4 regions of the Mesorhizobium sp. P2_A8 genome follow, and region 2 is predicted to be linked to each of the others. Evidence: riboswitches for the same ligand, from Rfam matches in the RefSeq annotation. Region 2 holds a riboswitch; each other region holds the start of a gene.
The links. A riboswitch is a leader RNA that binds a small molecule or an ion and turns the genes downstream of it on or off. The one in region 2 is predicted to bind cobalamin.

Region 1: linked by a shared signal. The riboswitch ahead of AC1D10_RS24810 (DUF1636 family protein) and the one ahead of AC1D10_RS20160 (CbtB domain-containing protein) in region 2 are both predicted to bind cobalamin.
Region 3: linked by a shared signal. The riboswitch ahead of AC1D10_RS00095 (aromatic ring-hydroxylating oxygenase subunit alpha) and the one ahead of AC1D10_RS20160 (CbtB domain-containing protein) in region 2 are both predicted to bind cobalamin.
Region 4: linked by a shared signal. The riboswitch ahead of bluB (5,6-dimethylbenzimidazole synthase) and the one ahead of AC1D10_RS20160 (CbtB domain-containing protein) in region 2 are both predicted to bind cobalamin.

Annotation. Positions count from the first base shown of each region.
Region 1 covers NZ_JBFUDB010000008.1:398,052-405,451, reverse strand. Annotated here, with positions in the region: gene AC1D10_RS24825 (FecCD family ABC transporter permease) at 1-824, opposite strand, end outside; gene AC1D10_RS24820 (ABC transporter substrate-binding protein) at 899-1,846, opposite strand; gene AC1D10_RS24815 (ABC transporter ATP-binding protein) at 1,893-2,681, opposite strand; gene AC1D10_RS24810 (DUF1636 family protein) at 2,678-3,148, opposite strand; cobalamin riboswitch at 3,173-3,379, opposite strand; gene AC1D10_RS24805 (nucleoside hydrolase) at 3,663-4,637, shown strand; gene AC1D10_RS24800 (substrate-binding domain-containing protein) at 4,890-5,873, opposite strand; gene AC1D10_RS24795 (ABC transporter permease) at 5,942-6,991, opposite strand; gene AC1D10_RS24790 (sugar ABC transporter ATP-binding protein) at 6,991-7,400, opposite strand, start outside.
Region 2 covers NZ_JBFUDB010000006.1:420,583-427,982, reverse strand. Annotated here, with positions in the region: gene AC1D10_RS20200 (RidA family protein) at 149-532, shown strand; gene AC1D10_RS20195 (creatininase family protein) at 588-1,391, shown strand; gene AC1D10_RS20190 (tyrosine phosphatase family protein) at 1,398-1,907, opposite strand; gene cobD (threonine-phosphate decarboxylase CobD) at 1,904-2,953, opposite strand; gene cbiB (adenosylcobinamide-phosphate synthase CbiB) at 2,952-3,920, shown strand; gene cobO (cob(I)yrinic acid a,c-diamide adenosyltransferase) at 3,937-4,566, opposite strand; gene cobU (bifunctional adenosylcobinamide kinase/adenosylcobinamide-phosphate guanylyltransferase) at 4,568-5,083, opposite strand; gene AC1D10_RS20165 (CbtA family protein) at 5,076-5,879, opposite strand; gene AC1D10_RS20160 (CbtB domain-containing protein) at 5,895-6,074, opposite strand; cobalamin riboswitch at 6,111-6,306, opposite strand; gene AC1D10_RS20155 (aromatic ring-hydroxylating oxygenase subunit alpha) at 6,498-7,400, shown strand, end outside.
Region 3 covers NZ_JBFUDB010000001.1:14,309-21,708, forward strand. Annotated here, with positions in the region: gene bglA (beta-galactosidase BglA) at 1-934, shown strand, start outside; gene AC1D10_RS00075 (ABC transporter ATP-binding protein) at 976-2,088, shown strand; gene AC1D10_RS00080 (DUF680 domain-containing protein) at 2,180-2,416, opposite strand; gene AC1D10_RS00085 (DUF680 domain-containing protein) at 2,494-2,700, opposite strand; gene AC1D10_RS00090 (DUF680 domain-containing protein) at 2,770-2,967, opposite strand; cobalamin riboswitch at 3,473-3,673, shown strand; gene AC1D10_RS00095 (aromatic ring-hydroxylating oxygenase subunit alpha) at 3,788-5,035, shown strand; gene AC1D10_RS00100 (FAD-binding oxidoreductase) at 5,216-6,316, shown strand; gene AC1D10_RS00105 (FAD-binding oxidoreductase) at 6,383-7,129, opposite strand; gene AC1D10_RS00110 (molybdopterin-dependent oxidoreductase) at 7,126-7,400, opposite strand, start outside.
Region 4 covers NZ_JBFUDB010000005.1:529,979-537,378, forward strand. Annotated here, with positions in the region: gene AC1D10_RS17740 (hypothetical protein) at 38-1,021, shown strand; partial or broken gene bluB (5,6-dimethylbenzimidazole synthase) at 1,192-1,773, opposite strand; cobalamin riboswitch at 1,824-2,003, opposite strand; gene AC1D10_RS17750 (histone deacetylase family protein) at 2,125-3,051, shown strand; gene AC1D10_RS17755 (exodeoxyribonuclease VII small subunit) at 3,055-3,306, shown strand; gene AC1D10_RS17760 (DUF2277 domain-containing protein) at 3,417-3,683, shown strand; gene AC1D10_RS17765 (pirin family protein) at 3,718-4,638, shown strand; gene dxs (1-deoxy-D-xylulose-5-phosphate synthase) at 4,789-6,702, shown strand; gene AC1D10_RS17775 (hypothetical protein) at 6,851-7,144, shown strand; partial or broken gene AC1D10_RS17780 (GFA family protein) at 7,171-7,386, opposite strand.

The DNA of each region.
Region 1 (7,400 bases), on a different contig from region 2:
ATGACGCCGGCGACCGAGACCAGGATCGCCGTCGCGAACGCGGCGACGAGGAAGGTCATCCTGCGCATCCGCGCCACCGGCACACCAAGGCTTTCGGCGGCATTTTCGCCGGCCAGGAAAGCATCGAGCCGGCGGTGGTTCCATAGCGCATAGGCCAGGATGGTGCCCGCACCCAGCGCGCCGAGCCAGATGTTGTCCCAGCGCGCCAGGCCGAGCCCGCCCATCGTCCAGAACAGCACCGAGTGGGCGGCGCGCTGATCGCCGGCAAAGACCAGGTAGTTGGTCAAGGCGGTGAACATGAACGACACGGCAAGGCCGGCGAGGATCAGCCGCTCCGGCCCTTGCCCCCTCACCCGCGCAACCAGAAGCAGAACAACGCCGGCAGCCAATATGCCGCCGGTGAAGGCCGCGACCGGCAACGTCCAGATGCCAAAACTGTCGCCGAAGACGGTGATGACGGAAACCGCGCCGGCAGCTGCGCCGGAAGACAGGCCGAACAGGAACGGATCGGCCAGATCATTGCGGGTCACCGTCTGCAGCAGCGCACCGACGACGCCCAGGCCAGCGCCGACGCAGATGGCCAGGATCGTGCGCGGCAGCCGCAGGTCGACGACGATCTTGCCGACCGGGCCGGACACGTCGTGCCCACCCAGCCCAATTGCATGGCCGAGCGAAGCCACGACGTCCGTCAACGGGATCAGCGTCGAGCCATAGGCGATCGACAGCAAGGCGAGCGCGGCGATCGCCGCCGCTCCCGCCATCATGGCGAGTGCGAATGCCTTGTGCCGCAAGCCTGGAAATGCGTCGCGTCCATCAGGGCTCATGCGACGCACTTCCCAGATCTTTTCTTCATGCATGTCGTTGGCAAAAACCGCGGCGCATTTTTGGGCGACATGCCTCAAAATGCTTCCGGATGCATCGCCTTGGCGATCTTGTCGATCGCTTCGATGTTGGCGGGCCCAGGCGTCAGCTCGGCATAGCGCAGGGCGACAAAACGCTCGTTCTTGACCGCGTCCGTTTCTTTCATCGCCGGATGCGCCTTCAGGAAATCGAGCAGTTTCTTGTAGCCGCCGCCGTCCTGGTAGTCGAGCAGGATGAGGAATTGCGGGTTGCGAGAGGCCACCGTTTCCCAGTCCGTGTTGCCCCAGCTGGTGTCCATGTCGGCCATGATGTTGTCACCGCCAGCGGCAGTGATCATGGCGCTGGGGATGGCGAACTTGCCCGCGGTAAAGGGTTTGTCCTCGCCGGAATCATAGAGGAACACCCGCGTGCCCTTGCGGTCGCCGACCTTGGCGGTGATGTCGGCGAGCTGCGTCTTCCAGCCCGAAACGAGCTTTTGCGCCTCAGCCTCCTTGCCAAAAATCTTGCCCAGCTTTTCGACGTCGCCATAGAGCAGGTCCATCGAGGCGGCAGGGCGGTTCTTGTCGAGATGGACGCAGCTTTCCGTCAGAACCAGCGTCTTGATGCCATGCGGGGCAAGCGTGTCGGGCGTCACTTCGCCGCCCGGCTTCATGCCGTAGTACCAGCCGGCGAAGAAGAAATCGGGCTCGACCGCGACGAGGTTTTCAAGCGTCGGATATTTGGGGGCGAGTTCAGGGATCGAGCCCTGCTCGGCCTTGAATTCGGGACCGACCTTGTACCATCCGGTGATGCCGGTCAGGCCGACGATCGACGGCTGCAGTTTCAGCGCAAAAGTCATCTCGGCCATGTTGAGGTCATGGATGACGGCACGCTTCGGCGGCGCGTCGAAGGTCAGCGGTTTGCCGCAGCTGTCGACGGTCACAGGGAAGGCGAAGGCTGTCGAGGCCAGCAGCGAGAAGACAAGCGAAAAGGCGAGGCGTTTCAAGGTAAGTGCTCCTTTGTTGAACAGGGATTGGGCGGAACGGCTTCGATCAGGATGGCGGCGCGGCGCGGTTCGGCACCTCGAACACCGTCAGTTCGCGGTCTTCGGTCGGATGGCGCAGACGAAAGACGTCGACGCCGAAAATCTCGCGGATCAGCTGTTGGGTCAGCGCTTCGCGCGGCGCGGCGAACGCTTGCAGGCGGGCATTGTTCATCACCGCGACCCTGGTGGCGAAGGGGGCCACCAGGGCCAGATCGTGCAGCACCGCGATCACCGTCATGCCGAAGCCGGCCACGAGTTCGAGCAGTTCGCCACGGGCGCGCGGGTCGAGGTGGTTGGTGGGCTCGTCGAGGAACAGAATTTTTGGCTCCTGCGCGATGGCGCGCGCCAGCTGGGCGCGCTGGCGCTCGCCCCCCGACAGCGAGCCGATGGTGCGGCCAAGCAGCGGCAGCAGGCCGGTCCGGCGCAGCGCGTCGACGACAATGTCGCGTTCGTCGCTCCTGCGCCTCAGCCCGGCGTGCGGAACCCGGCCAAGCTCGACATAGTCGATCACCGCCAGCCGCGGATCGGGCTGGTCGGTCTGGCCGACCACGGCGATATGCAGTGCCCGCTCGGCGGCCGAAATCCTGTCCAGCCGGCGCCCGCCAAGCTTCACCTCGCCGGAACTTGGCCGCAGCATGCCCGACAGCATGCGCAGCAGCGTCGTCTTGCCGGCGCCGTTGGGGCCGATGATGGCGAGGCGATCGCTCGCGGCCACCGACAGGCTGACCGCATGGACCAGATCCCGGCCATTCGCCATGGCACTGAGGTCACGCGCTTCGAGAACCGGCGCTGTCATCGGCTGTTTCCCGCCGGATTCTCCGGACCCGGGATGCGGGCCAGCGTCTTGCCGGCCAATCCCGCCGGGCGCTGTCCCGAATTGCACCAGCCATCGGCGAGCGAAGCATAGAGCTTGGCGAATCGCACGAGATCGCCGACATCGGCCTGCGCATCGATGGAGCCGAAGAGATAGGCAGCCTTGCCCGATGCCTGGAAGGCAACCGTCAAGGGCCGTGCACAGCCGGCCATGCAAGACACGCCCTCGACCGTGAAGCCATGCGCCACGGCGGGTTCATGGTGGGCCGAGAGCCGGGAACGCAAATCGGAGCACAAATTTTCACCCGACCTGATCCCTGTCGGGACGTCGCGGCAAAGCGTGCAGACAATAATGCGGTGAATACGATCTGTAGCGCCGTCCAACTTTCCGTCTTTCTCGATTGGCGACGGAAGGATGTTGGCGTATCGGCCGACAAGACCGACGTCCACGTCTCCTCCCGGCACACCCCGTCCGGTCAACTCATGCTGATGGCAGGTCTCCTGGCTCGCGGGTCGTTGCGCCATCCTGCCTTCCCAGCCTTGCCGGCCAGTGGCATTTACGGATTTTGCTCGCCGCTTACAGTTGCGGGGGCAGCCACGGCCTCGACCCTTTGGGATCTCACCGTGTTCCCTTTTCACCCCTTGCCTTGCGGCCAGGGGACCATCACCGGGCCAGCGTAGATTTCCATCGATCGCATCGCAACGGTTTTTTGCGACGTCGCGGCTCCATCCAAATGTAATAACATTACGTTTGAAGCGATATTCCGCGACGATGTCAACTCCACTTGTGCGCAACACGGCGGCGGCAGGTGGCAGCTGCTCGAAATGGGCTCGCCACCGGAGGTAGAAGGTGGCCGGGGGGCCGAGCGAGTTGGCACTACGGTTGCCGAGGGCGAGAACCTTGACGGCGCAAGCGGCGGCAGTCTGTAGTCGCGGCAGGCTCGGCCGACAGAGGAGGTGCCATATGGAAAAGATCATCCTGGACTGCGACCCAGGGCATGATGACGCTATCGCCATCCTGCTGGCGGCAGGCAATCCGAAGATCGATCTCCTCGGTATCACCACGGTTTCGGGCAACCACAATGTCGAGAACACCACGCGCAATGCGCTTTCCGTATGCACCGCCTATGGCATCAAGGTACCGGTGGCGAAGGGCTCTCCCGGCCCGCTCCTCATCGATCAGGTGCTGGCCGTCGAGATCCACGGCGAGACCGGGCTCGACGGCCCCGTACTGCCGCCCGCCTCGTTCGAGCTCGACAAGCGGCACGCCGTCGACTTCATCATCGACACCGTCATGGCGCATGAGCCGAAGACGATCACGCTGGTGCCGGTCGGTCCCTACACCAACATCGCGCTTGCCGTGCGCAAGGATCCGCGCATCGTCGAGCGGGTGAAATCGGTCATCGCAATGGGCGGCAGTTTTACCAGGGGCAACATCACGCCCGCGGCGGAGTTCAACGTCTATGCCGACCCGGAAGCAGCCTCCGTGGTGTTCCGGGCCAACTGGGACGTCACCATGGTGGGGCTCGACCTGACGCATCAAGCGCTCGCCACCACGGGGCTTCAGGACCGGGTGCGCGCGGTAGGCGGCCCGATCGCCAAGTTCATCCTCGATATCTGGGAGTTCATCGCGACGACGCATGGTGGCCTCCTGCAGATCGAGTATCCCGCCGTGCATGACGCATGCTGCGTCGCGGCCATGATCGACCCGACCGTCTTCACCACCGAGAAGGCCGATATCCGCGTCGAGCTTGCCGGCCGGTGGACCAAAGGCATGACGGTCTGCAATTTCGAGAAGATGGGCGGCATGCACCATTTCGGCGGCACGGCGAGCGAGCAGGTCGACTTCCGCCACACCGTGGCGATGAAGCTCGACCATCAAAAATTCTGCGATTTGATAGTGGATGCGCTGGAGCGTCTAACCAAGAACAAGGCGTGACCCGCACCTTCGCGACGATACGGTAGGCAGCAAGAGACACCTGGGCGTGCCTCGGGCCAATCGGCGGGAAGGTAGGTCACACGGCCACTTGCGCTACGCGTGCCAACGATGTCTGCTTTGAGGAAGCGGTAAAACTGATCTCTGCAACTGTCATGAGGCGCGAAGCAGCCATTCCTTGCAGGATTAGTGCCCCAGAACACAACAAGGCCCCGCGGGGGGCCTTGTCATATCCAACCTTGGTGGCTGGCTCCCTCACTTCCCCATCATCTGCTTGGCATTTTCCGCCGTGATCGCCGTCGTCTCCACTGTCACTGTCGGCTCCACCGAAGTGGCGCAATCGAGCAGAATCTTCTTCGACATCTCGATCGCTTCCTTGGCACCGGTCGGATAGGTGAAGGTCGCCGCCCAGTCGCCTTTCGCTACCGCTTCGATGCCGCCGGCAGGTCCCGGCAAGCCATCGGTGCCGATGATCTTGACGTCCTTGCCGGCACCTTTGGCGGCAAGCAGCGCGCCGGCCGCCATCATGTCGTTGCTGGCATAAAGCACCTTGATGTCGGGATGCGCCTGCAGCATGGCCGAGAAGGCGGTCTGGGCTTTGTCCGGCACCCAGTCGGCGGCCTGCTCGGCCACGATCTGGATCTTGGCATTCTCCTTGACGCCGTCCTTGAAGCCGTTAAGCCGCTCGACCGCGGGCGTCGAACTCGGCAATCCCTGGAGCACCGCTGCTTCGCCGCCGTCGGGCAGCAAGGTCTTGGCGGTATACTTGCCCGCCTCGAGCGCGATCTTGTAATTGTCGCCGCCGATGAAGGCGGTGTACTCCTTGCCCGGATCGCCGACCGTCTTGCGATCGAGTTCGATGACCGGGATGCCGGCATCCATGGCGCGTTTGACCGCCGGCGTCAGCGGTGCCGCCTCGAAGGGCGAGATCAGCAGGATGTCGACCTTCTGGGTGATGAAATTGTCGACCTGCGAGGTCTGCGTGTTGACGTTGCCGGCGCCGTCGGCGATCTGCAGCGTGAAGCCCGGAACTTCCTTGGCCGCCGCCTCCAGCTCCTCGTTGACGTGCTGACGATAGGGTTCGGCATTGTTCGCCTGCGAAAAGCCGATGATGAACTGGCCGTCCTTGGCGCAGGCCTTGACCATCGGGTCGGCAGCCTGTGCGGCTCCCGCGATGCACAGGCCAGCGCCTGCCAGAAGCGCGACTTTCAGGGCACGCCTTTGTCTTGTGGTTTCCATACTCACTCTCCTCCTCGTCGGGCCGGGGGCCAGACCTTGGTTGACTTCCACTTGCTGCCGCATTCCTCCTAACGACCCAAACCCTCGCGGCGGCGAACGAGGGATTGAAGCACTGCCGCCAGCACAATGATCGCAGCGGTCGCGAGCAGCTGCATGGCGGGGGTGATGTTGTTGAGCTGAAGGATGTTGGCGAGTGCGCCCAGCATAATGGTGCCGGCGACCGTGCCAACCATCGAGCCGGCGCCGCCGAACAGGCTGGTGCCACCGATGACCACGGCTGCAATCGCGGTCAGCTCGTAGCCCATACCGTCATTGGCACTGCCAAAATTGAACTGACCGGCATGCACGATGCCGGCCAGTGCGGCGGCAAAGCCGGTGATGGCGTAGACCGATATCTTGACCATCGACACCGGCACGCCGGAAATGCGCGCCGCGCGCTCGTTGCCACCGACGGCAAAGACATAGCGGCCGAAGCGCGTCGTGTTGAGCACGATCGTTGCGATTGCCGCAAAGACGATGAACACGATCGTCGCCACCGGCACAGTGTTGTTGAACAGCCGCTCACCCAGCACCGCGAACACCGGTGGCGCCAGCCCCGGCCCGTCGCCATAGGAAATGTTGATGTACTGATTGCCCGAGACGACCAGTGCCAGCCCCCGCGCCGCCTGCAGGCCGGCGAGCGTCACGATAAACGGCTCGAGCCGGAAACGGCTGGAGATGGTGCCCTGGATGGCGCCGAAGACGATGCCCATCACGAGTACGGCCAGGATGGTAGGAATGAGTCCGAAGCCGCCCGAGATCATCATCGATGCGGTGACGACGCTGGAGAGCCCAAGCACCGCGCCGACAGAAAGGTCGATGCCGGCGGTAATGATGACGAAGGTCATGCCGATGGCGATGATGCCGGTCTCGGACACGGCGCGAACGATGTTGGCGATGTTGTCGGGGTTGAGGAATAGGATTTCGCCATGCCGGCGCGGCGAGAAGATGACGCCGCCGATCGCCACAACGACAAGGCCGATCAGGCTCTGGAAGCGCACTACAAAGGCTAACGGATCGCGATGCACCGGTGCCGCGGCCACCGGCCTGCCTGTCGCCGAAATCTTCTGCTCAGACATCAGGCCTCCCTGCCATTTGCCGCGTTAAGCACTGTGTGCTCGTCGACGCCGCCGATGAATTCCGCCACATTGCGTCCCTGGCGCAGCACCACGATGCGGTCGCACAGGCCGATCAGCTCCGGCATCTCGCTGGAAGCGACCAGAATACCGAGGCCCTGCGCCGCCAGATGCCGCAGCCGCGTGTAGATCTCGCCCTTGGCGCCGACATCGACACCGCGCGTGGGCTCGTCGAGCAGCAGCAGTCGGGGGTTGCCGAGGATCTCCTTGGCCAGTACCACCTTCTGCTGATTGCCGCCCGAAAGCGCGCCGACGGCGATGTCGGGATTCTTCGGCCTGATATCGAACTGGCCGAAAGACTGCTTCACGGCATCCGCCTGCCGGCGCGCCGACATCAGCCCGAGGGGTGAGA
Region 2 (7,400 bases):
CATCTGCGAAAGCCGGACGGGTCGTGCTGCACCGGAGGCATCGTGCCTATTTTTTGAACGCCTGTCCACAATCGCCCCGGCGACATGCACCGCCATCTTGAAGGGACAGTGCATCCGGTCCTAGGCTACCTGCAAACCGGAGATTGCCATGTTCAAGTTCCTCACCCCCAAGTCGATCAAGCCACCCTTTGCCCGCTACAGCCATGGTGTCGAGGTGCCAGCCGGCAAGCGGCTGGTACTGTGCTCGGGCCAGGTCGCCATCACGGCGGACGACCAGATACCGGAAGACGCCGGCGCGCAGGCCGAGCTTTGCTTCCGCAACATCGCCGCGGTACTCGGCGAGGCCGGGCTCGGTCTGCAGGACATCGTCCGCATCAACACCTATGTCACCGACCGCGCGCACCTGCGGCCGTATATGGATGTCCGCGACCGGCTGTTTTCCAGCCCGGCGCCGGCCTCGACACTGATGATCGTCTCCGGTTTCGCGCGGCCCGAATTCAAGGTCGAGGTCGAGGCCATCGCGGCTGGGTGATCGACAGGCCGCCCTTGCCGCGCTAGGTCTGGCCTAATCATCGAAGAGGCATGACATGACTGTTGCGAAGAAGCGCGTGTGGTGGGGCGACTACCGCACAACCGAATACGCCTCGATCGATCCGGAGGCGACGGTCGCCGTGCTGCCGCTGGCGGCGATCGAGCAGCATGGCCCGCATCTGCCGGTTTCGACCGACACCTCGATCATGAACGGCATGCTCGACACGGTGATTGCCCGCCTGCCCGACGATCTCGACATCCGCATCCTGCCGGTGCAGGCGGTAGGCAAATCGAACGAACATCTTCACGCACCGGGCACCCTCACCCTGCCGGCAACGACGCTGGTCGAGGCCTGGACCGAACTTGGCCTGTCGATCGCGCGCGCCGGCGTGCGCAAGCTGGTCGTCGTCAATTCGCATGGCGGTAACGAAGAGATCATGGGCATCGTCACGCGCGAACTGCGCGTGCGCGAAAACATGCTGGCAGTGAAGACCAGCTGGCAGCGCTTCGGCCGCCCGGCCGGCATGTACACCGAACTTGAGGACCGCCACGGCATCCATGGCGGCGATGTCGAGACGTCGCTGATGCTGCATTTCCGGCCGGATCTGGTCGATATGGGCAAGGCCGACACTTTCGTTTCCAATGTCGCGAAGGCCGAAAAGGAATTTTCGCTGCTGCGCCACACCGGCACCCATGCCTTTGCCTGGATTGCCAGCGACCTCAATCCGAATGGCGTGGTCGGCGGCGCCAGCATCGCGACGGCCGAGAAAGGCCGGCTGACCGCCGAACATCAGGCCGACGGTTTCATCGAGCTGCTGCGCGATGTGCGCAAGGCGAAGCTCGCCGACTGGCTGAAGTAGCTGGTTTTAATTGTCGATCGTCAGTGCAAAAGGTGTTCCCTCGAAAGCGTCGGCGCCGCGCCCGATCCCCTCGATCGCCTCGATCATGCGGCCGTTGCGGTCGAGCAACACATCGGCCACCGCAATGAGTCGAGGATTGGGTGTCGCTGATGGCGACAGCGCCCGCAGCGTCCGCGCCAGTTCGGCTTCGTCGCGTTTCGGCGCCAGTGCGGCGACGATGATATAGGCCGAAGCGGTCGAGCGGCTGATGCCGGCATAGCAATGCACGACCATCGGCTTTGCCCGGTCCCACCGGCGCGCGAAATCGAGCAGGCTGCGGACATGCTCCTCGCCCGGCATGGTCATCCCGTCCTGCGCCACCGCGATGTCGTGCATGACCAGATGCAGATGGTTTTCCGGGGCGATCGAAGCCGGGCGGACCACCTCCGTGCCGGCGGCGAGCAGCGACAGCATGCGGTCGGCGCCGGTCCTCGCAACCGTTTCCTCGACCTTTGCCAGCGAGCAGACATGGATCATTGTTTAGAACCCTTCGATTGATCCTCGCGCCGCGACGCCCATTCGGCAAGAGCGGATTCGAGCCGCTGCCATTCCTCCCGACTCCCCGGCAGGCCGGCCCGCAGGACACCCGGGCGGTCGGTGAAATGGCGAAGCAGGATGCCGCGCTCGCCAAGCGCGGAAAACAGATCGGCGGCATCGGGCATGCGAAGGTAACGGAACAATGTGGTGCCGCCCGCGACAGGAGCGCCGAAGCGGCCGAACAGCCCATCGAGCCGCGCCGATGCATCCGCAAGGGATGCCCGCATCGCGTCCTGCCAGCCGATATCGGCAAGCGCGCGGATGCCGTACTCCAGCGCCGGGCCAGCGACGGCCCATGGTCCGAATTGCGTGTCCACCCGGTCGACCGTCGCTGCATCGGAAAGCACAAAACCGAGCCGCAGCCCGGCCAGGCCAAAGAACTTGCCGAACGACCGCAGCACCACGATGCCGCCCTGGCCGACATCGCCGGCGAGGCTGTGTTGGCGTGGGCCGACGTCCATGAACGCCTCGTCGACTACCAGCAGCCCGCCCTTGGCGCGCATCCCTGCAGCCAGCGCCAGCAGCCGGTCGCGCTCGATGATGCGCCCATCCGGATTGTTCGGATTGACGACGATGGCAAGGTCGGCTTTTGCCAACACCTCGAAATCGCCGACCTCCGCCACCTCATGTCGCGCGATCGCCGCTGCCCGCGCATGTTCGGCGTAGGTCGGCCCCAGCACCAGCGCCTTGCCAGGCGCGATCAGCGATGCGACGCGCGGCAACAGGATCTGCGTGCCGGGTGCCGCCGCCACATTGGCTGGCGAAGGCGCGCCATAGGCGCGCGCCGCGACCTCGACCAGCTCGCGGGCGCGCCCGGCTTCCGGCAACCGCGACAGGATGGTGGCGGGCAGGTCGAAAAGCGGGTAGGAGTGCGGATTGATACCGGTCGAGAGGTCGACGAAAGGCTGAGGTGCGTTGGGGAAAAGCACCCTCGCCCGACCTAGACTTCCACCATGGTCCACCGCCGCCCCATCAAGAAGCTTCATGTCAGTCCTGATCGCTTTCCTGTCATTGGCCGTCGAATTCGTCCTGGGCTATCCGGACTGGCTGTTTCGCGCCATCGGCCATCCGGTGACGTGGTTCGGCAGGCTGATATCCTTTCTCGAACGCAGGCTCAACCGCGCCACTGATCCCGACGCACTGCGTCGCAAGCGCGGTGCTCAGGCGCTGCTGGTCATCGTGCTGGTGCCGGCGGCGATCGGGCTCGGCGTGCAGGTCCTGCTCTGGTTCATTCCCATGGGATTGATCATTGCCGCTCTCTTGGCGACATCGCTTCTGTCGCAGAAGAGCCTTTACGAGCATGTCGAGGCTGTGGCGGACTCACTCGACACCGGTGGCCTCGCTCTGGGCCGTGTTGCCGTCTCGCGAATCGTCGGCCGCGATCCGGAAACGCTGGACACGGCCGGTGTCTGCCGCGCGGCGATCGAGAGCCTGGCCGAAAATTTTTCTGACGGCATCGTTGCCCCCACCTTCTGGACCGGCGTCGGCGGACTTGCCGGCGGCGCCGCTTACAAGGCCGCCAACACCGCCGATTCGATGATCGGCCACCGCACCCCGCGCCACGAGGCCTTCGGCTGGGCGGCGGCGCGCTTCGACGATTGGATCAACCTGCCGGCATCGCGGCTGACGGCGCTGCTGATCGTGCTGGCTGCATTCCTGGTCAAAGGCGCAGATGCGAAAAATGCCTGGCACGCGGTGTGGCGCGACGCGACAAAACACCGCTCGCCCAATGCCGGCTGGCCGGAAGCGGCGATGGCCGGCGCGCTCGGCCTGGCGCTCGCCGGACCACGCAGCTACGGCGGCGTGCTGGTCGACGACGTCTTCATGGGCGAAGGCGGCCGGCGCGAAGCCGACAGCATCGACATAAGGCAGGCGCTGAAACTCTACCGCGTCGCCGACTATCTGCTGATCGCGCTGTTCGGTTTGGTCTCGGTCGTCGTCATTGTGGTGTGACGCATCGAGGCGCCGTTCAGAACTCGATCCCCTGCTGCGCTTTCACGCCCGCGGAAAAATGGTGCTTGGTCACGCCCATTTCGGTGACAAGATCGGCCGCCTCAACCAATGCCGGTTTGGCGTTGCGGCCGGTGACCACGATATGCAGGCCCTCCCGTCGTGCTTTCAGCGCGGCAACCACTTTGTCGAGTTCGAGATAATCGTAGCGCAGCGCGATGTTCAGTTCGTCGAGCACCAGCAGGCTGATCGACCGATCGGCCATCAGCTCGAGCACTTTGGCCCATGCGGCTTCGGCCGCGGCAATGTCGCGCTTCAGATCCTGTGTCTCCCAGGTGAACCCCTCGCCCATCGCGTGCCAGACGACGCGGTCGCCAAAGGCGGCGAAGGCATCTTTCTCGCCGGTGTGCCACTTGCCCTTGATGAACTGGACGACGCCGACACGCTTGCCGTAGCCGAGCATCCGCAGCGCCAGGCCGAAGGCGGCGGTGGTCTTGCCCTTGCCCGGCCCGGTGTTGACGATCAGCAGCCCCTTCTCGACCGTCTTGCTCGCCACCTCGGCGTCCTGCACCGCCTTGCGCTTGGCCATCTTGGCGCGGTGGCGTTCCTCGTCCCGGTCTTCGATGGGCTTGTCGTCGGTATCGGTCATCTCATTTCACCTTGAGTGGCAGCCCCGCCACCATCAGCAGCACCGTATCGGCGACAGCGGCCACCTGCTGGTTGAGCCGGCCGGCGGCATCGCGAAAGCGGCGCGCCAGTGCGTTGTCCGGCACGATGCCTTGGCCGACTTCATTGGATACCACGAACCAGGACCCGCGCGGCCGCGACAGCACTTCAGCCAGCCGACGGTATTCCAGATCGAGGTCGTGTTCGGCCAGCATATGATTGGTCAGCCACAGTGTCAGGCAGTCGACAAGCACCGGCTGATTGTCCGGCAGGGCCTCAAGCGCGCCTGCGAGATCGAGCGGTGCGTCGATGGTCGTCCACCCTTCACCGCGCCGCGAGCGGTGCAACGCGATGCGCTCACGCATCTCGTCATCATAGGCTTGCGCCGTGGCGATATAGGCCCACGGCGGCGGCAAGGTCGTCGCCAGGGTTTCGGCATGCGCGCTCTTGCCGGAGCGCGCACCACCGATGATGAAGGTCAGCTTGCTGCGATCAGGCAAAGCTGTCGCGCAGGCTGGTCGCGGTACCGGTGAAGCGGCCGCGCACCACGCCGACGACCGCGCCGAGAACCAGCCAGAACACCAGATTGGTCACCGTCACCGCCACCACAAACTGATGATGCAGACCCTCCGGGATCGGGGTCTCGAAACTGTCGGGCTGCGGTGCGCCGACAATATGCGGCGCAATGATCAGCAACACGGCCAGGATCACAAGCGGCAGCGACTTGCGGAACGCGATCAGGCCGATACCCGCCGCGGTCGCCGCCACGGTTGCCCACCACCAGATCTGGCGCTGCGTGAGATCGGCAGCCGGCATCGCCGGCAATTCCGGCGGCAGGCCGAGGCCGGGCGCCAGCGTGAACACGGCAAAGCCGGCCAGGCCCCAGAACACCCCCTGGCGCCAGTTGCCGATGCCGCCGGCGAATTCGGAAACCGCGACCAGGATCAGTGCGAAACCGAGGCCAGTGACGATATTGGCAACCACGCTGAAGGCGAAACGCTCGAAACCGTCGGCCGGTGCCCAGCCTTCGTCTTCCGCTGCCGGAGCGACTGCTTCCGCCGGCGCCGGGGCGGCAGAGCTCATGGCGTTCCCCGCCGGGGCGGCTGTGCTCATGGCATTGGTATCCGTTGCGGCCGGAGCGGCATGGTCATGGTGATGGCCGCCGCCGGCCTGCTCGTAGACTTCCGCCTTGAGGATCAGCGGCACGGTGGCAAAGGCCTGCATGCAGGCGAGAACGACGCCAGCCACGAGCCCTGCGATCGCCGCGATGAACACGACGTTGCGAAACAGGTTCATGATGTCAAATCCTCGTCAGTGGCAGGGAAACGCCATCGAATGGCGATAGTCGTGAGCCGCATTGTGGACCGCATCGATATGCGAGAAGCCGACAAAACCGACAACGAAGATGCCAAGCAGCGCCACGAGCGCAAGCTGCATGAAGCGCGACTGCGAGGAGACGGAGGCGCCGAGGGAGACGGAAGCGGTAGTCATGTCTTGTCCTTTCGCCCTCCACCCGAGGGCATAGAAGTCAGTTTCCTGTCGCCGGCAGGTCTCCTGGCTCGCGGATCAGCGCCCTTCCCCACCTTCCCGAAGAAAACCTTCAGTGGCATATGGAGAGGACTACCGCACACAGTTGCGGGGGCAGCCACGGCGTTGGGCAAGACATTCGCCCGCACCGCATTCCCTCTTGGCTCCAAACGGAACCGACGACAGCGCGACTATAGGGAAAATCGCCGCGACCGGCAAACCAAATTCCGACAATGCATGTCGCCGAAAGTGCGGAGCGGTTTTGGGATCACGACATGCATGATGCAAGAATGCATTGTCGCCGAAAGTGCACAAATCGGGCACGGGCCCAACAATTGACAATTCCCGTGGCCGGGTGTCGGCTAGCAACTCTAGAGGAAGCCAGCCATGCAGCCCATTGCCAGCGACCGCGATCCCTACAACGGCTTGACGCGGGCCGAACCGACGCTGCCGTCCTCCGCCTATTGGGACATCGATGCCTATCAGCGCGACCTCGACGCCATTTGGTACAGAAGCTGGCTGCTCGTCTGCCGCGAGGCAGACCTTGCGCAGCCGCTTTGCTTCCGCACCTTTCGCGTCGGCACGCAGGAAATCGTCGTGCTGCGTGACGAGACCGGCGAACTGCGCGCCTTCCACAACACTTGCCGCCATCGCGGTTCGCAGCTTTGCCAGGAGAGCGAAGGCCGGCTGAAGGCGCGGCTGATCACCTGCCCCTATCACGCCTGGTCCTATTCGCTGCGCGGCGATCTCGTGCGCGTTCCGTCGAAATCGCTGCCGGACGGTTTCGACAAGGCCGATCACCCGCTTTATCGCGTGGCACTCTCGGTGTGGCGCGGTTTTGTCTTCGTCAATCTCTCCGAAGACGCCGCCGGCTCGGCGGAATCCTCCTTCGATCCGGCGTCCGGCGGTCTCGCCAACTGGCCGCTGGAAACGCTGGTGACCGGCCATGCGTTGCGCAAGGTGATGAACTGCAACTGGAAGATCTTTTGGGAAAACTTCAACGAGTGCCTGCATTGTCCGGGCGTCCACAAGGATCTGTCGCGGCTGGTGCCGATCTATGGCCGCGGCCTGATGGACCGGCACGACGATCCCGATTGGGCTCGCCACGCCGATAATGACGCACCGGAGTTTTCCGGCGGCCTGCGCGCCGGCGCCGAGACCTGGTCGCGCGACGGCCAGGCGCACGGGCCGGTCTTTGCCGGCCTGACACCTGCCGAGCGCGCCGCCGGCCAGACCTACGCCACCAACCTGCCGTCGATGTTCGTCGTAGGGCATGTCGACTATGTCAGG
Region 3 (7,400 bases), on a different contig from region 2:
CAACCCCTACAACTATCAGGACCATATCTACGACAAGAGCCGCCCCGAGAACCTCGGCTTCCTCGAACGCTTCCGCGCCTTGCTCGATGAATATCCGGCAACCGCCGCGGTCGGCGAAGTCGGCGATTCGCAGCGCGGGCTGGAAGTGGTGGCGGCCTATACGGCCGGCGGCAAGCGCGTGCACATGTGCTACTCGTTCGACTTCCTGGCACCGGAAAAGATCAGCGCGGCCAAGGTCCGCTCGGTGCTGGAATCCTTCGGCAAGGTCGCCAGCGACGGCTGGTCGTGCTGGGCCTTTTCCAATCATGACGTGATGCGCCCGGCCTCGCGCTGGGCTGCTGGCGAAGCCGATCCGACCGCCTATCTCAAGGTCATCTCGGCGCTGCTGATGTCCTTGCGCGGCTCTGTCTGCATCTATCAGGGCGAGGAGCTTGGCCTCGGCGAAGCCGACCTTCGCTTCGAGGATCTGCAGGACCCCTACGGCATCCGCTTCTGGCCGGAATTCAAGGGCCGTGACGGCTGCCGCACGCCGATGGTGTGGGACGGCAGCGCCACGAATGGCGGCTTCTCCTCGGCAAAGCCCTGGCTGCCGGTGCCGGCCAAGCATCTGTCGCAAGCGGTCAATGTCCAGCAGGGCAACGAGACCTCGCTGCTCGAGCACTACCGGCGCTTTCTCACCTTCCGCCGCGCACATCCGGCGCTGGCCAAGGGCGACATCACATTCATCGAAAGTGCGGGCGACACGGTCGCCTTCACACGCCGCGCAGGCAACGAACAGATCGTCTGCGTCTTCAATCTGGGAGCTGAGCCAGCCAAGGTTGACCTAGGCAACCGATCGCTGCAACCTTTGCCCGGGCACGGATTTTCGGGGCAGGCGAGCACCGGTTCCGTACAGCTTGGCGGCTACGGCGCCTGGTTCGGACGCATCGACTGAATTTCAAATCACTTGAATTTCAAATTTCTGGGAGGAAACCAATGGCCGATGTCACGCTAAGACAAGTGAAGAAGTCCTACGGCAATCTGAACATTCTCCACGGCATCGACCTCGACATAAAGTCGGGCGAGTTCATCGTCTTTGTCGGCCCGTCGGGCTGCGGCAAGTCGACTTTGCTGAGGTCGATCGCCGGGCTCGAGGAAATCACCTCCGGCGAACTCAAGATCGCCGGCGAGGTCGTGAACGACGTGCCGCCATCGAAGCGCGGCATCGCCATGGTGTTCCAGTCCTACGCGCTCTACCCGCACATGACCGTCTACGACAACATGGCGTTCTCGATGAAGATCGGCAAAGAGAACAAGGCCGAGATCGACCGCCGCGTGAAGCAGGCGGCCGAAATCCTACAGCTGACCAAATATCTCGACCGCCTGCCCAAGGCGATGTCGGGCGGCCAGCGCCAACGCGTCGCCATCGGCCGCGCCATCGTGCGCAATCCGAAAGTGTTCCTGTTCGACGAGCCGTTGTCGAACCTTGACGCGGCGTTGCGCGTCGCCACCCGCATCGAGATCGCCAAGCTCAAGGAATCGATGCCCAACACGACCATGATCTACGTCACCCACGACCAGGTCGAGGCGATGACGCTGGCCGACCGCATCGTGGTGCTCAAGGAAGGCCATATCGAGCAGGTCGGCACCCCGATGGACCTCTACAAGAAGCCCGGCAATCTGTTCGTCGCCCAGTTCATCGGCTCGCCGGCCATGAACATCCTGCCGGCGACCATCGACAAGACCGGAAACCCGACCGTCGTCAGCCATGTCGGCGGCCGCAAGGCAACCGTACCGATCGCCACGCCGGCATCGGCAAACGGTGCCTCGGTGAGCTTCGGCGTCAGGCCAGAGGACCTGATGATCGCCAGCGGCGCGGACTATCTGTTCGAGGGAACGGTGGACTATGTCGAGCAGCTCGGCGAGGTCCAACTTGTCTATGTCGACATCGGCCGCGCCGACCTGCCGCTGGTGACCAAGATGCCAGGCAATGTCGAGGTCAAGCGCGGGGCGACGCTGCGGCTGAGCGCGGACGCCAGCGACCTTCACATCTTCGACGCGGACGGGCACTCCTTCTCGCTCCGTCAGCCGGAAGCAAAGGCGGCCTGAGGTCAGGAGGACGTCGGAGGCCACATGAAAAACGAAGAGCGGCGGGCACAGGCCCGCCGCTCTTTGTTTGCAGATCAGCTTCGGCTGTTAGTTAGCGGCCGAAGAGGTTCCGGTCGCTGCCCTGAGGGGCAGACTTCTGTACGTCGCCCGACGAGTTGAGCAACTTGTAAACGGGCGAATCGCTGTTGCGGATCGAGCCCGTATGCGAGGCGTCGACGTTGACGGTCGCCTGCTTGTTGATGTCGGTGCCGCCAACATTGTCGTTGCCGGCATAGGCGCTGCCAGCGGCAATCAGAAGAGCGGCGGCAGTAAGAACAATCTTTTTCATTTTTGATACTCCGGTATTTTCGAATTCGAGGCGGCAGGCTGACCCGCCGCCTCGCCGTCGGATGCTAGTTTCGGATGTCAGTTGTTGCCGAACAGGTTGCGATCGCTGCCATGGGTGACAGGCGTCTGCGCAGCCGGCTCGGACTTCTTGGTTGAAGCCGTGTACGAGCTGTCGACCGAGGCGGCAGGCTGATTGGCGCCCTTGGAGCCAAAGTTGTCGCTTCCGGCGAAAGCGCTGCCGGAAATGGCCAGAACGGCGGCGGCAGCAATAAGGATCTTGTTCATTTTAGCTCTCCTGAATTTCTGGATTTTGCCAGGGCGGCGGGCGAGCCCGCCGCCTTCTGGGAATCGGCGTTAGTGGCCGAAGAGATTGCGGTCGCTACCCTGGACAGGCGTCTGAGCAGCCGGTTCCGGCTTCTTGATCGAAGCGGTCTGCGAGCTGTCGACAGCAGTGGCTACCGGGGCGTTCGAACCATAGTGGTCGCTACCGTTAGCAAAGGCGCTGCCGGAAATGGCCAGAACGGCGGCGGCAGTGAGAATGATCTTTTTCATTTTAGGTACTCCAGTATTTTTCCCGTCCGTCTAGCGGCGTGTCTTGGGATGAAATCGCGTCGTTCGGACCGCCCCGATGTGGGAAAGCCATCCAGCCATTTCCAATCACGAAGTTGTTCCGCGTGGACCAAGAATCTGCCACTTGAAATTGTGCCAAGAGCATCCACACCAGTTGTTTTTCTTTGTGATATCAAATAGTTATGTAAAATCGGCACCCCGATCACCAACTGTGTCGGAGGCCCAGCGTTCACACCGTCCTGCACGCACCGTCAACAGAAACGAACCGTTCGGTTCGATTTTAGAAGTTGCTAATAGTCACTTTTCGAAACCGTTAACCTTTCTTAGGCCCCGGCAAGGGGTCGGATTCGAGGAGATTGCAGCCGGCGATGGCTGCCTAGGAGATCGGGTTTCGGCTCCGCAATAGCCGGCCGGAGCGTTTCGCATGCGTGTCGCGCCGCATGGATACGATGTCGTTTTCATGCCGATGGCGCGCCCGCGATCGTGATTAGATCATGTCATCTCAGGTGCCGCTTCGTGACGACGAAGCGGAGAATTGGGAAGCCGGTCAGAATCCGGCGCTGCCCCCGCAACGGTGGTGGAGTTCAAGTCGCAACGGGAGACCACTGGGCAAACGCCTGGGAAGGTGTCGCGACCGTCCGCAAGGACACTCCAGAGCCCGGAAACCAGCCCGAGATATTTGAACTCGACTGATCGCGGTGGGCGGTCAAGAGGTGGATAGTGCATGTCCGGCGCTTCGCCGGTCTGCGTCCGATCCTTCCTCCATCACCACCAGTTCAGTCCTTGGCTATGAGGACAGGACATGGACGCGCGCAACGATATGCTGAGGCTGCTGCAGAGCCGCAGGAACGGCTTCTCGCTCGAGCAGCCCTTTTACACCGATCCGGACTATTTCAAGCTCGACATGGAGCTGATCTGGTATCGCGACTGGCTGTTCATCGGCCATGATTGCGAGCTGCCCAAGCCGGGCAGCTACATTACCGCGCAGATCGGCGATTATCCGGTCGTCCTTGTCCGCGACCAGAAGGGCAATATCAACGCCTTTCACAATTCCTGCCGCCATCGCGGCAGCCGAGTCTGCAATTCAGACAAGGGCACGGCGGCAAAGCTGGTCTGCCCCTATCACCAGTGGACCTATGAGCTGGACGGAAGGCTGTTGTTTGCCCGACAGATGGCGGACGGGTTCGACAAGAGCCAGTTCGGCCTGAAGCCCATCGCCTGTGAAAGTGTCGGCGGCTACATCTTCATCTGCCTGGGCAAGGAGCCGGCGGATTTCGCACCGATGCGGGCTATGATCGAGCCCTACCTTTTGCCGCACCGGCTGCGCGAGGCCAAGGTGGCGTTCGAGTCGACCATTGTCGAGAAGGGCAACTGGAAGCTGGTCTGGGAAAACAACCGCGAGTGCTACCATTGCGCCGGCAATCACCCGGAGCTTTGCAAAACTTTCCCGGAGGCACCGACGGTGACCGGCGTGCAGGGGGCCGACAGCGACCCGGAAATGCTTGCGCACTGGGCGAAATGCGAAGCGGCCGGCCTGCCGAGCAAATTCCGCATCGATGCGGCCGGACAGTACCGCGCCACCCGCGCGCCGCTGCTGCGCGACGCCATCAGCTACACCATGAACGGCAAGCGGGCGGTGAAGAAGAACCTCTCCGACACCGTCTCCGCCGACCGGATCGGCACCTTGATGCACTATCACTATCCGACGACATGGAACCACATCCTCATCGACCACGCGGTGACGTTTCGCGTGCTGCCGATCAGCGCCACGGAAACGGCGGTGACGACCAAATGGCTCGTCCACAAGGATGCGGTCGAAGGCGTCGACTACGATCTCGCCGAACTCACCCATGTCTGGACCGAGACCAACGACCAGGACCGCCACATCGTCGAGGAAAACGCCTTCGGCATCCTATCGCCCGCCTACGAGCCAGGCCCCTATTCGGAGCTGCATGAGGGCGGCGTGATCCAGTTCGTCGAATGGTACGCGTCGTTCATCGGTCCGCGGCTTGCCGAAGGCGGCCGGCCGGCGCTGCGCAGCGTTGCCTAGTGCATGTCGCTCAAAAATGGCCCCCGGTTTTGAGACAACGACATGCAAGGAAACAAGACCTGAAGCGCGTCGCATGAACCCGTTTCGACGCGACGCGCCTTGGTGCATGTCGCCCAAGAGTGCGCAGCGGTTTTGGGATCACGACACGCACGGAATAAAAGGGACAAGAGGATGAATGCGATGACGGACCTTGGCCTCTATCGCCATCTCGACCAGATGACGCCCTGGAACGACAGGCTCCAGGTGCTGGAAGTGATCGGCGTCAGTGACGAAGCACCTGATGTGAAGACCTTCACCTTCCGCTCCGATAACCAGACCTGGTTCCGCTACAAGCCGGGCCAGTTCGTGACGCTGGAACTGCCGACCGCCGATGGGCCGCTGATGCGCACCTACACGCTGTCGTCTTCGCCATCGCGGCCGTTCTCGATCGCGGTGACGATCAAGGCGCAAGCGGGCAGCATCGGTACACGCTGGATGTTCGACCATCTGACGCCCGGTTCGCATGTGAAGGCCTATGGGCCGACCGGCGACTTTTCGCTGCACAGCCACCCGGCGGCCAAGTATCTGTTCATTTCGGCCGGCTCCGGCGTGACGCCGATGATGTCGATGCTGCGCTGGCTGAACGACTGCGCGCCATGGACCGATGTCGGCTTCGTCAATTGCGCGCGGCGCCCCGAGGAAATCATTTTTCGCAAGGAGCTCGAACTGCTCGGCAGCCGCATGCCCGGCCTGTCGCTCGGCTTCATGATCGAGGAGCGGTCGAGCCGCGAGGGCTGGTTCGGCCATATGGGCCGCATCGATGCGATCCGGCTGCCATTGCTGGCGCCCGATTTCCGCGAGCGCGAAATCTTCTGCTGCGGCCCCGATCCCTTCATGCGCGCCGTGCGCGGCATGCTGGACTCTGCCGGCTTCGACATGACGAAGTACCATCAGGAGAGCTTTGCGGCGCCTGTCGTGGAGGAGATCCCGGCACCATTCACGTCGCCGGCGGAAGACGGCGCCGCCGTCATCGTCGAAGCCGCGACGCCGATCCGCTTCGCGCTTTCGGATGTCGACGCCGAATGCGTCGCCGGCCAGACCGTGCTGCAGACGGCGCGGGCTTCGGGCGTGCGGATTCCCGCCGCCTGCGAGTTCGGCCTGTGCGGAACCTGCAAGGTGAAGAAGGTCACGGGCGCCGTCGAGATGAGCCACAATGGCGGCATCCTCGACCACGAGATCGACGACGGCTTCATCCTCGCCTGTTGCTCAAAGCCGCTTTCGGCGCTCGAAATCGAGGCGTGACCGCCGGGGGAATGCCGAGCCTCGGAACGGCGGCTACGAGAAACCTCTCGGAAGGACCGTGTCCGTTCAAACTCCGTAGCGTTCGGTTCGGATGATTTCCGCCGCAACGCCGGCATCCATCAGCGCCTGGGCGGCGGCGGAAACGAAGGCGTTGGAGCCGCAGACGAAGGCGACATCAGGCGGTCCGGGCAACCGAGCCATGGATTGCACCACCATGGCGACATCCACCCGCCGCGAATAATCGGCTGGACGGCGCGCGGCTTCGCGCGTCAGCGTCAGCACGAGGTCGAAGCCGTCCTTGCGATCGTCGAGGGCAATCAGCTCGTCACGAAAGACCACTTCGTCCCAGACCCGGGCTGAAAAGACGAGGGCGACGGGCACCGTCGAATTGCGCGCGACGCGATGACGAACCATCGACATCAAGGGCACGACGCCCGAGCCGCCGCCGACCAGCAAGAGCGGCCCGCCATCGTCATCGGGCCAGATGAAGTGCCCGCCGAGCGGTCCGCGCAGTTCGATTTCGTCGCCAACTGCCGCGATCTCGTGGAAGAATGGCGAGACCTCGCCATCGTCGAGCTTCTCGATCGCCAGTTCGATCACCCCGTGCGTCTCCGGCGCGGAGGCAATCGAATAGGAGCGGCGCGCTTGATAGCCGTCCGGCGCTGTCAGCCTGACGTCGACATACTGACCGGCCCGGTAGGTGAACGGCCGCGATGGCTGGAAAAAGAAGCTGGTGACGCGCGGCGTGCGCCTTTCGATACGGACGATCCCGGCCGTTTGCCATGGCGATTGCGGCGCTTGTGCGTCGCTCATGGATCGTTCGTGTAGCGCTGCTCACGCCATGGATCGCCATAGATGTGATAGCCGCGCAATTCCCAGAAACCCGGCTCATCGCGCTCGGTGAACTGAAGGCCGTTCAGCCATTTGGCCGATTTCCAGAAATAGAGATGCGGCACCAGCAACCGAGCGGGGCCGCCATGGTCCGACGTGATCGGCTTGCCTTCGTAAAACAGCGCGACCATCGCCTTGCCGGCTTCGAGGTCCTTGGTCGGTACGTTGGTGGTGTAACCGTCGAACGAATGCG
Region 4 (7,400 bases), on a different contig from region 2:
ATCCTCTCGCGCCATCTCTGAAGCGGAGATTCGGGGCATGTGGGATTTCGATATCGGCAGGTCGGTGTCTATCATGATGCGGACCTGGCCCTTCATTGTCTTTCGCATGATCGTCTATTTCGGCATCACGCTGGCCTACATCATTGCGACCGGTGCGGGCGCCTCCGTTGGCTATGGTATCGGCCATATCTCCACCGATCCTGACGGGCCGCTGTCATTTGCCTTGTGGGGCGGCGTGGTCGGGTTCGGTATCGTCTCGATCGCCGTTTATTGGATCCGCGAATACATCCTCTACGTCGTCAAGGCCGGCCATATCGCCGTCATGGTCCATCTGATCGACGGCCGCGATATTCCCGACGGCCAGAACCAGATTGCCTACGCCAAGGACATCGTCACCCGGCGTTTTGCCGAAGCCAACATCCTTTTCGTCGTCGACCAGCTGGTCAAGGGCGCCATCCGCGCCATCACCGGCCTGATCGGCGGCGTCGCCGCTTTCCTGCCGATCCCGGGCTTGAGCGGCCTGGTCTCCTTCATCAACACGGTGATCCGCCTGTCGCTGACCTATGTCGACGAGATCATCCTGGGCTACAACGTCCGCATCAATTCAGCCTCGCCGTTCGAGACGGCGCGGCAAGGCGTCGTGCTCTACGCCCAGAACGGCAGGATCATGGTCAAGAACGCCGTCTGGCTGGCGGTCATCATGTGGGGCGTGTCGTTCGTCATCTTCCTGCTGATGCTGGCTCCGGCCGGTGCCATTCTTTTCCTCATGCCCGGGCAGCTCGCGGGCTGGGCCTTCGTGCTCGCCATTGTCTTCGCCTGGGCTTTCAAGGCCGCGTTCATCGAACCCTTCGCCATCGCCTGCCTGATGCAGGTCTATTTCAGGACCATCGAGGGCCAGGTGCCCGATCCCGAGTGGGACGCCCGGCTGGCCGAAGCGTCGTCGAAATTCAGGGAACTCAAGGACAAGGCGCTGGCCTCCTTCGGTGGCTCGCGCTGGGGCACGGCCGGCGCGACAGGCTGATCAGCGGCGGTCGCCGTCGCCGGTGCGGCGCCGACAGCGTTGAGGCGCGTTACGGTCGATTTGAGCGGCGCTTCGCCTTGCCCGGAAAAAATCTCGCTCATGATCAGCTCCGGCAACGGCAGGCGGCGTCCCCAGCCGTGCGTTTCAAGGTCCGGTTTTGGCGCGAACTCCGAGACGCGGCCGACGCAGAGATAGGCGACCGGCGTCACATGCTCGGGAATTGACAGCAGATCTTTCAACGCCTGCGCCTCGATGATGCTGACCCAGCCGACACCAACACCTTCGGCGCGCGCCGCCAGCCAGAAGTTCTGCACCGCGCAAACCGTGCTGTAGAGGTCCATCTCCGGATTGTGCCAGCGCCCCAGCGGCGAACCCTTCGAGCGCTGGCGGTCGCAGGTGATGCAGATGTTGAGCGCGCTTTCGCAGATGCCATCCAGCTTGAGCTTGCGGTAGAGCGCCTGTCGCTCTTCCGCGATGGCTGGCAACTCCTGTTCGCGCGCCGCCAGGAACAGGTCGCGCACCTTCTGCCGTCGCTCGGTGTCGCGAATGACGATGAAGTTCCATGGCTGCATGAAGCCGACCGATGGCGCGTGATGGGCCGCAAGCAGCAGCCGCGCCAGCACATCATCTTCGAGCGCGGTGGGCAGGAAATGGCTGCGGACATCGCGCCGCGTGAACATGGCGCGGTAAACCGCGTTGCGTGCACTTTGGTCAAATCCGTCGCCAACTGGAGCGGTCATGTGTTCCGGCATCGCGTGTCCCCTTGCGATTGCAGTGTAGATGTCATCCGCCTGACCATGCGGACGACGATACCTGCCAGGCCGGTCTTCTGGCTCAGGATCAACCCGCGTCCGGTGCCTTCCCGTCATCGACAGTGGCATTTACCGGCGCGGTCCCCCTTACAGCGTTGGGCACGCCACGGAATTCAACCGTGTTCCCGATTCTCTCGCTTGCGGCGAGCACCAGGCAGTGGCGCCGACCTTACGCCGAAGCGCTAACGACGCCAATGCCCGTAGCGACACCAATGGACGCAGGCGTGATTTTCCCCAGTCATCAACCGCCTGCGCATGGCCTTTGTCGATCCGGGTCACTAGATTAGGGCGATGACCACCCGTCTCTACAGCCATCCGATCTTCCTCGAGCACATCACGCCGCCCGGCCATCCCGAGCGGCCCGACCGCTTGCGCGCCATCGAGCGTGTGCTCGACGACGAGGCTTTTGCCACGCTCGATCGCGTCCAGGCGCCGGAGGGCGACGAGGCCACCATCCTCTACGCGCATCCCGCCGATTTCGTCGCCCGCGTCCGCGCATCCATTCCCGACACGGGCATTGCCCGCATCGACGCCGACACCACCGCCAGCCCGAAGAGTTGGCAAGCGGCGATCACGGCGATTGGTGCTGCCAACGCTGCCGTGGACGACGTTTTCACAGGCCGCGCCGACAATGTCTTCGTCGCCGCGCGACCGCCCGGCCACCATGCCGAAAAAACCACCGCCATGGGCTTCTGTCTCTTCAACACGGCGGCGATTGCGGCGCGCCATGCACAGAGGAAACATGGCGTCGAGCGCGTTGCCGTTGTCGACTGGGACGTGCACCACGGCAACGGCACGCAGGATATTTTCTGGGACGATCCGACGGTGCTCTATTGCTCGACGCACCAGATGCCGCTCTATCCCGGCACCGGGGCAAAGAGCGAAACCGGCGCCGGCAACATCGTCAACGCACCGTTGGCGCCGCAGACCGGCAGCGAGGTTTTCCGCGACGCCTTCCTGTCGCGGGTCCTGCCGGCGCTCGACAATTTCGCGCCGGACCTGATCATCATTTCGGCCGGGTTCGACGCGCATCACCGAGATCCATTGGCCGAGATCAACCTGACCGAGGACGATTTTGACTGGGCGACCGGCCAGTTGATGCAGCGCGCCACGCGCCACAGCGGCAACCGGCTCGTCAGCTTGCTCGAGGGTGGCTACGATCTGCAGGGACTGGCATTTTCGGTCGCCGCCCATGTCGGGCGACTGATGAAAGGATGAATGATGGCTGGTGAGACCAACGAAGACATCAAGGCGATGAGCTTCGAACAGGCACTCGACGCGCTGGAGAAGATCGTCGATGATCTGGAGCGTGGCGACGTGCCGCTCGACCAGTCGATCCGCATCTACGAGCGCGGCGAGGCGCTGAAGGCACATTGCGACCGGTTGCTGAAGGCCGCCGAGGACAAGGTCGAGAAGATCAGGCTGTCGCGCGACGGCAAGCCGGTTGGAACGGAGCCGCTCGACGCCGACTGAGGCATGCTCCCGAACGATGGTCTTGCCTCACCGGTTTTTGGACATGATCATGATCGAGGATGGAATTCGCCCCGATTGAAACGGCTTCAGGAAGAGGAGGTTCGCAAACGATGTGCAGAAACATCAAGACCCTGTTCAATTTTGATCCGCCTGCAACCCATGACGAGGTGCGCGACGCAGCCCTTCAGTTTGTCCGCAAATTGAGCGGAACGACACGGCCCTCGAAGCAGAACCAGCACGCGTTTGACCACGCCGTCGAGGCCATCGCGGCATCGGCCCGTGAGCTTCTCGATTCCCTCGAAACCCATCAGCATCCCCGCAATCGCGAAGAGGTGGCAGCTAAGGCGCGGGCAAAAGCCGCGGTCCGTTTTGCCTGACGCAAGTAGGCGCGGCCGCTGACAAGGAGAGTGCATGAACTTCTTCCCTGGGAAAGACCCTGAAGTCGGCGATGCCTTTGCCAGCGACCAGATCGAGCTGATGGTCATCCCGAACGCCAAGGACATTGGCGGTTTCCAGGTGCGCCGCGCCCTGCCGACCGCCAAAAGGCGGCTGGTCGGGCCCTTCATCTTTTTCGACCGCATGGGCCCGGCGATCCTGCGCGCCGGCCAGGCGCTCGATGTCCGCCCGCATCCGCATATCGGTCTGTCGACGGTGACCTACCTGTTCGACGGCAAGATCAGGCATCGCGATTCACTCGGCACCGAAATGGTCATCCAGCCCGGCGACGTGAATTTGATGACCGCCGGCCGTGGTATCGTTCATTCGGAACGCACGCCCGAGGAACTGCGCGGCGCGCCGATGTCGGTCTCAGGCCTGCAGACATGGCTGGCATTGCCGGACGGCAAGGAAGAAGTGGCCCCGGTGTTCGAAAACACCGCAGCGCTTCGACTTCCCGAGATCGATGCCGAAGGCGTCAGCGGGCGCATCGTCATCGGTGATTTCCAGGGGCTGCGGTCCCCGGTGAGGGCCGACTCCGAGACGCTTTATGCCGATCTGCGTCTGGCGCCCGGTGCCAGCGTGAAAATTCCCGCCGACGCGGAAGAGCGCGCCATCTACACGCTCGAAGGCGAGGTCTCGATTTCGGGCGACGTTTTCCCGGCCGAGCGCTTGCTGGTGTTCCGGCCCGGTGACGAGATCGTTGTGTCGTCGCAGACAGGCGCGCATTTCATGCTGTTCGGCGGCGCCTCGCTCGGCTCGAAGCGTTACATCTGGTGGAATTTCGTCTCGTCGTCGAAGGAGCGCATTGAGCAGGCCAAGCATGAATGGAAGACGGGCCGCTTCGACATCGTTCCCGGCGATGAGGAAGAATTTATCCCGCTGCCGGAAAGCTAGGGCATGATCCCGAGAATGGGAACCGGTTTTCGGACGAGATCATGCCCAACAGATAGAACCACAACCTGATCCGCGTCACTGACACGCATTTACTTTCGCCGGCCGGCGGCCTATCCCGCCCATGAACAGAAAGCCCGAGCAGGCCTACCCGTGAACGCAACGCCGCATACGCCGCTCCTCGACAAGGTCCGCATCCCTGCCGACCTGCGCACGCTTGCCGAGAGCGAACTGCCACAACTGGCATCCGAGCTTCGCGCCGAGCTGATCGACGCGGTGTCCCGCACCGGCGGCCATCTTGGCGCCGGCCTTGGCGTGGTCGAGCTGACGGTGGCGCTGCACTATGTCTTCAACACCCCGGATGACCGGCTGATCTGGGATGTCGGCCATCAGGCCTATCCGCACAAGATCCTGACTGGCCGCCGCGACCGTATCCGCACCTTGCGTCAGGAGGGCGGCCTGTCCGGCTTCACCCGCCGCGCCGAGAGCGAGTACGATCCCTTCGGCGCCGCCCATTCCTCGACATCGATATCGGCCGGCCTCGGCATGGCCGCCGCTCGCGACCTCTCCGGCGGCCGCAATAACGTCATCGCCGTCATCGGCGACGGCGCCATGTCGGCCGGCATGGCCTACGAGGCGATGAACAATGCCGGCGCGCTCGATGCCCGGCTCATCGTCATTCTCAACGACAACGACATGTCGATCGCGCCGCCGACCGGCGCGATGAGCGCCTATCTGGCGCGTCTGGCCTCGGGCAAGACCTATGTCGGCCTGCGCGACTTCGGCAAGAAACTGACGTCCTATCTCGGCAAGCGCGCCGATCGTGCGATCACCCGGGCGGTCGAGCATGCGCGCGGCTATGTCACCGGCGGCACGCTGTTCGAGGAACTCGGCTTCTATCATATCGGCCCGATCGACGGTCACAATCTGGAGCATTTGATCCCGGTCCTGAAGAATGTCCGCGACAATGGCGAAGGCCCGGTGCTGATCCATGTCGTCACCCAGAAGGGCAAGGGCTACGCGCCGGCCGAGGCCGCCGCCGACAAATATCACGGCGTCAACAAGTTCGACGTCATCACCGGAGCGCAGGCCAAGGCGCCGGCCAACGCACCGGCCTACACCAAGGTGTTCGCCGAAAGCCTGGTCCAGGAAGGGCGTGAGGATGACCGCATCGTCGCGGTCACCGCCGCCATGCCGAGCGGCACCGGCCTTGACCTGTTCGGCGAAGCGTTTCCGTCGCGGACCTTCGATGTCGGCATCGCCGAACAGCACGCGGTGACCTTCGCCGCCGGCCTCGCCACCGAAGGTTACAAGCCGTTCGCCGCGATCTATTCGACCTTCCTGCAGCGCGCATACGACCAGGTCGTCCACGACGTCGCGATCCAGAAATTGCCGGTGCGTTTTCCCATCGACCGCGCCGGCTTCGTCGGCGCCGATGGCGCCACCCATTGCGGCGCCTTCGACACCACCTTCCTGGCAACCTTGCCGGGTTTTGTGGTGATGGCGGCGGCCGACGAAGCGGAGCTGCGCCACATGGTGCGCACCGCGGCGAGCTATGACGAGGGCCCGATCGCCTTCCGCTATCCGCGCGGCAACGGCGTCGGCGTCGACATGCCGGAGCGCGGCGCGATCCTCGAAATCGGCAAGGGCCGTATCGTCAGGGAAGGCAGCAAGGTCGCACTGCTGTCCTTCGGCACGCGGCTGCAGGATTGCCTGATTGCCGCCGAGGAGCTTGGCGCGGCCGGGCTTTCCACCACGGTCGCCGATGCCCGTTTCGCCAAGCCGCTCGACGAGGATCTGATCCGGCGGCTGGCCCGCTCGCACGAGGTTCTGGTGACGGTGGAAGAGGGCGCCGTCGGCGGCTTCGCCAGCCACGTGCTGCAGTTTCTCGCCCATGAAGGCTTACTGGAAAGCGGCCTGAAGGTGCGCCCGCTGGTGCTGCCCGACGTATTCTCCGACCACGCCAAGCCGGAAAAGATGTATGCCGATGCCGGGCTGGATGCCGCCGGCATCGTGCGCACAGTGTTCGTCGCCCTCGGCCATACAGCCAGCGCCCAGCGCGCCTGAATCAAAATCTCAAGGGCTTGAATCAGTTTGCCGGCTTGATGTCTTAACGCCTTGTTAAGGCTGCCGTTTGGCGATTTGCTTACCCTGTCTCTTGGCCGTTTTTCAACGGCGCCCTGCTAGACCGTGATCAGGCAGGGAGACAACAACAATGAGAACGCTTCTGTGCGGCGTGGCGCTTTCAGCGGCCATCGTCGCGCCGGCCGCCGCCGAAACGCGCTATGATCGCAGCCTTGAAAAGGCGGCCATGGGCATCATCGCCGGCAAGATGGGCGATATCCGCGGCGGCTTTTCCTACAAGCAGGTGCCGCAACTGGTCGTCCTGCCGGATCCCGGTCCGGCGCCTGTGGGCGCGCCCGAGCCTCCCCGCGAGCAGGCTTCGGGGGATCGCGGCGACGGCTTGTCTCCAGCCGTCGATCGCCAGGCTTCGCGAACCATTTTCTAGGGCATGTCGCCCGTTCAAGCGGCGCGCTAGAACCACATGTCGCGCACGCAGCGGCCATCGCGCGGCAGGTCGTCGTAAGTGTCGAGACCATCGAAATGGTCGATCGGCAAGTCGGCGACGGCCTCCGGCGGTGCAAGCCTGACATTGACGGGGATTCGAGTGCGGCCAGTGGGGCTGGAGCGCAAGCCACGCCAGGCGAGCACGCATGCGCAAGTGGGACAGAACAGCATCTCGAACGAAGGCGCATTCTTTCCGG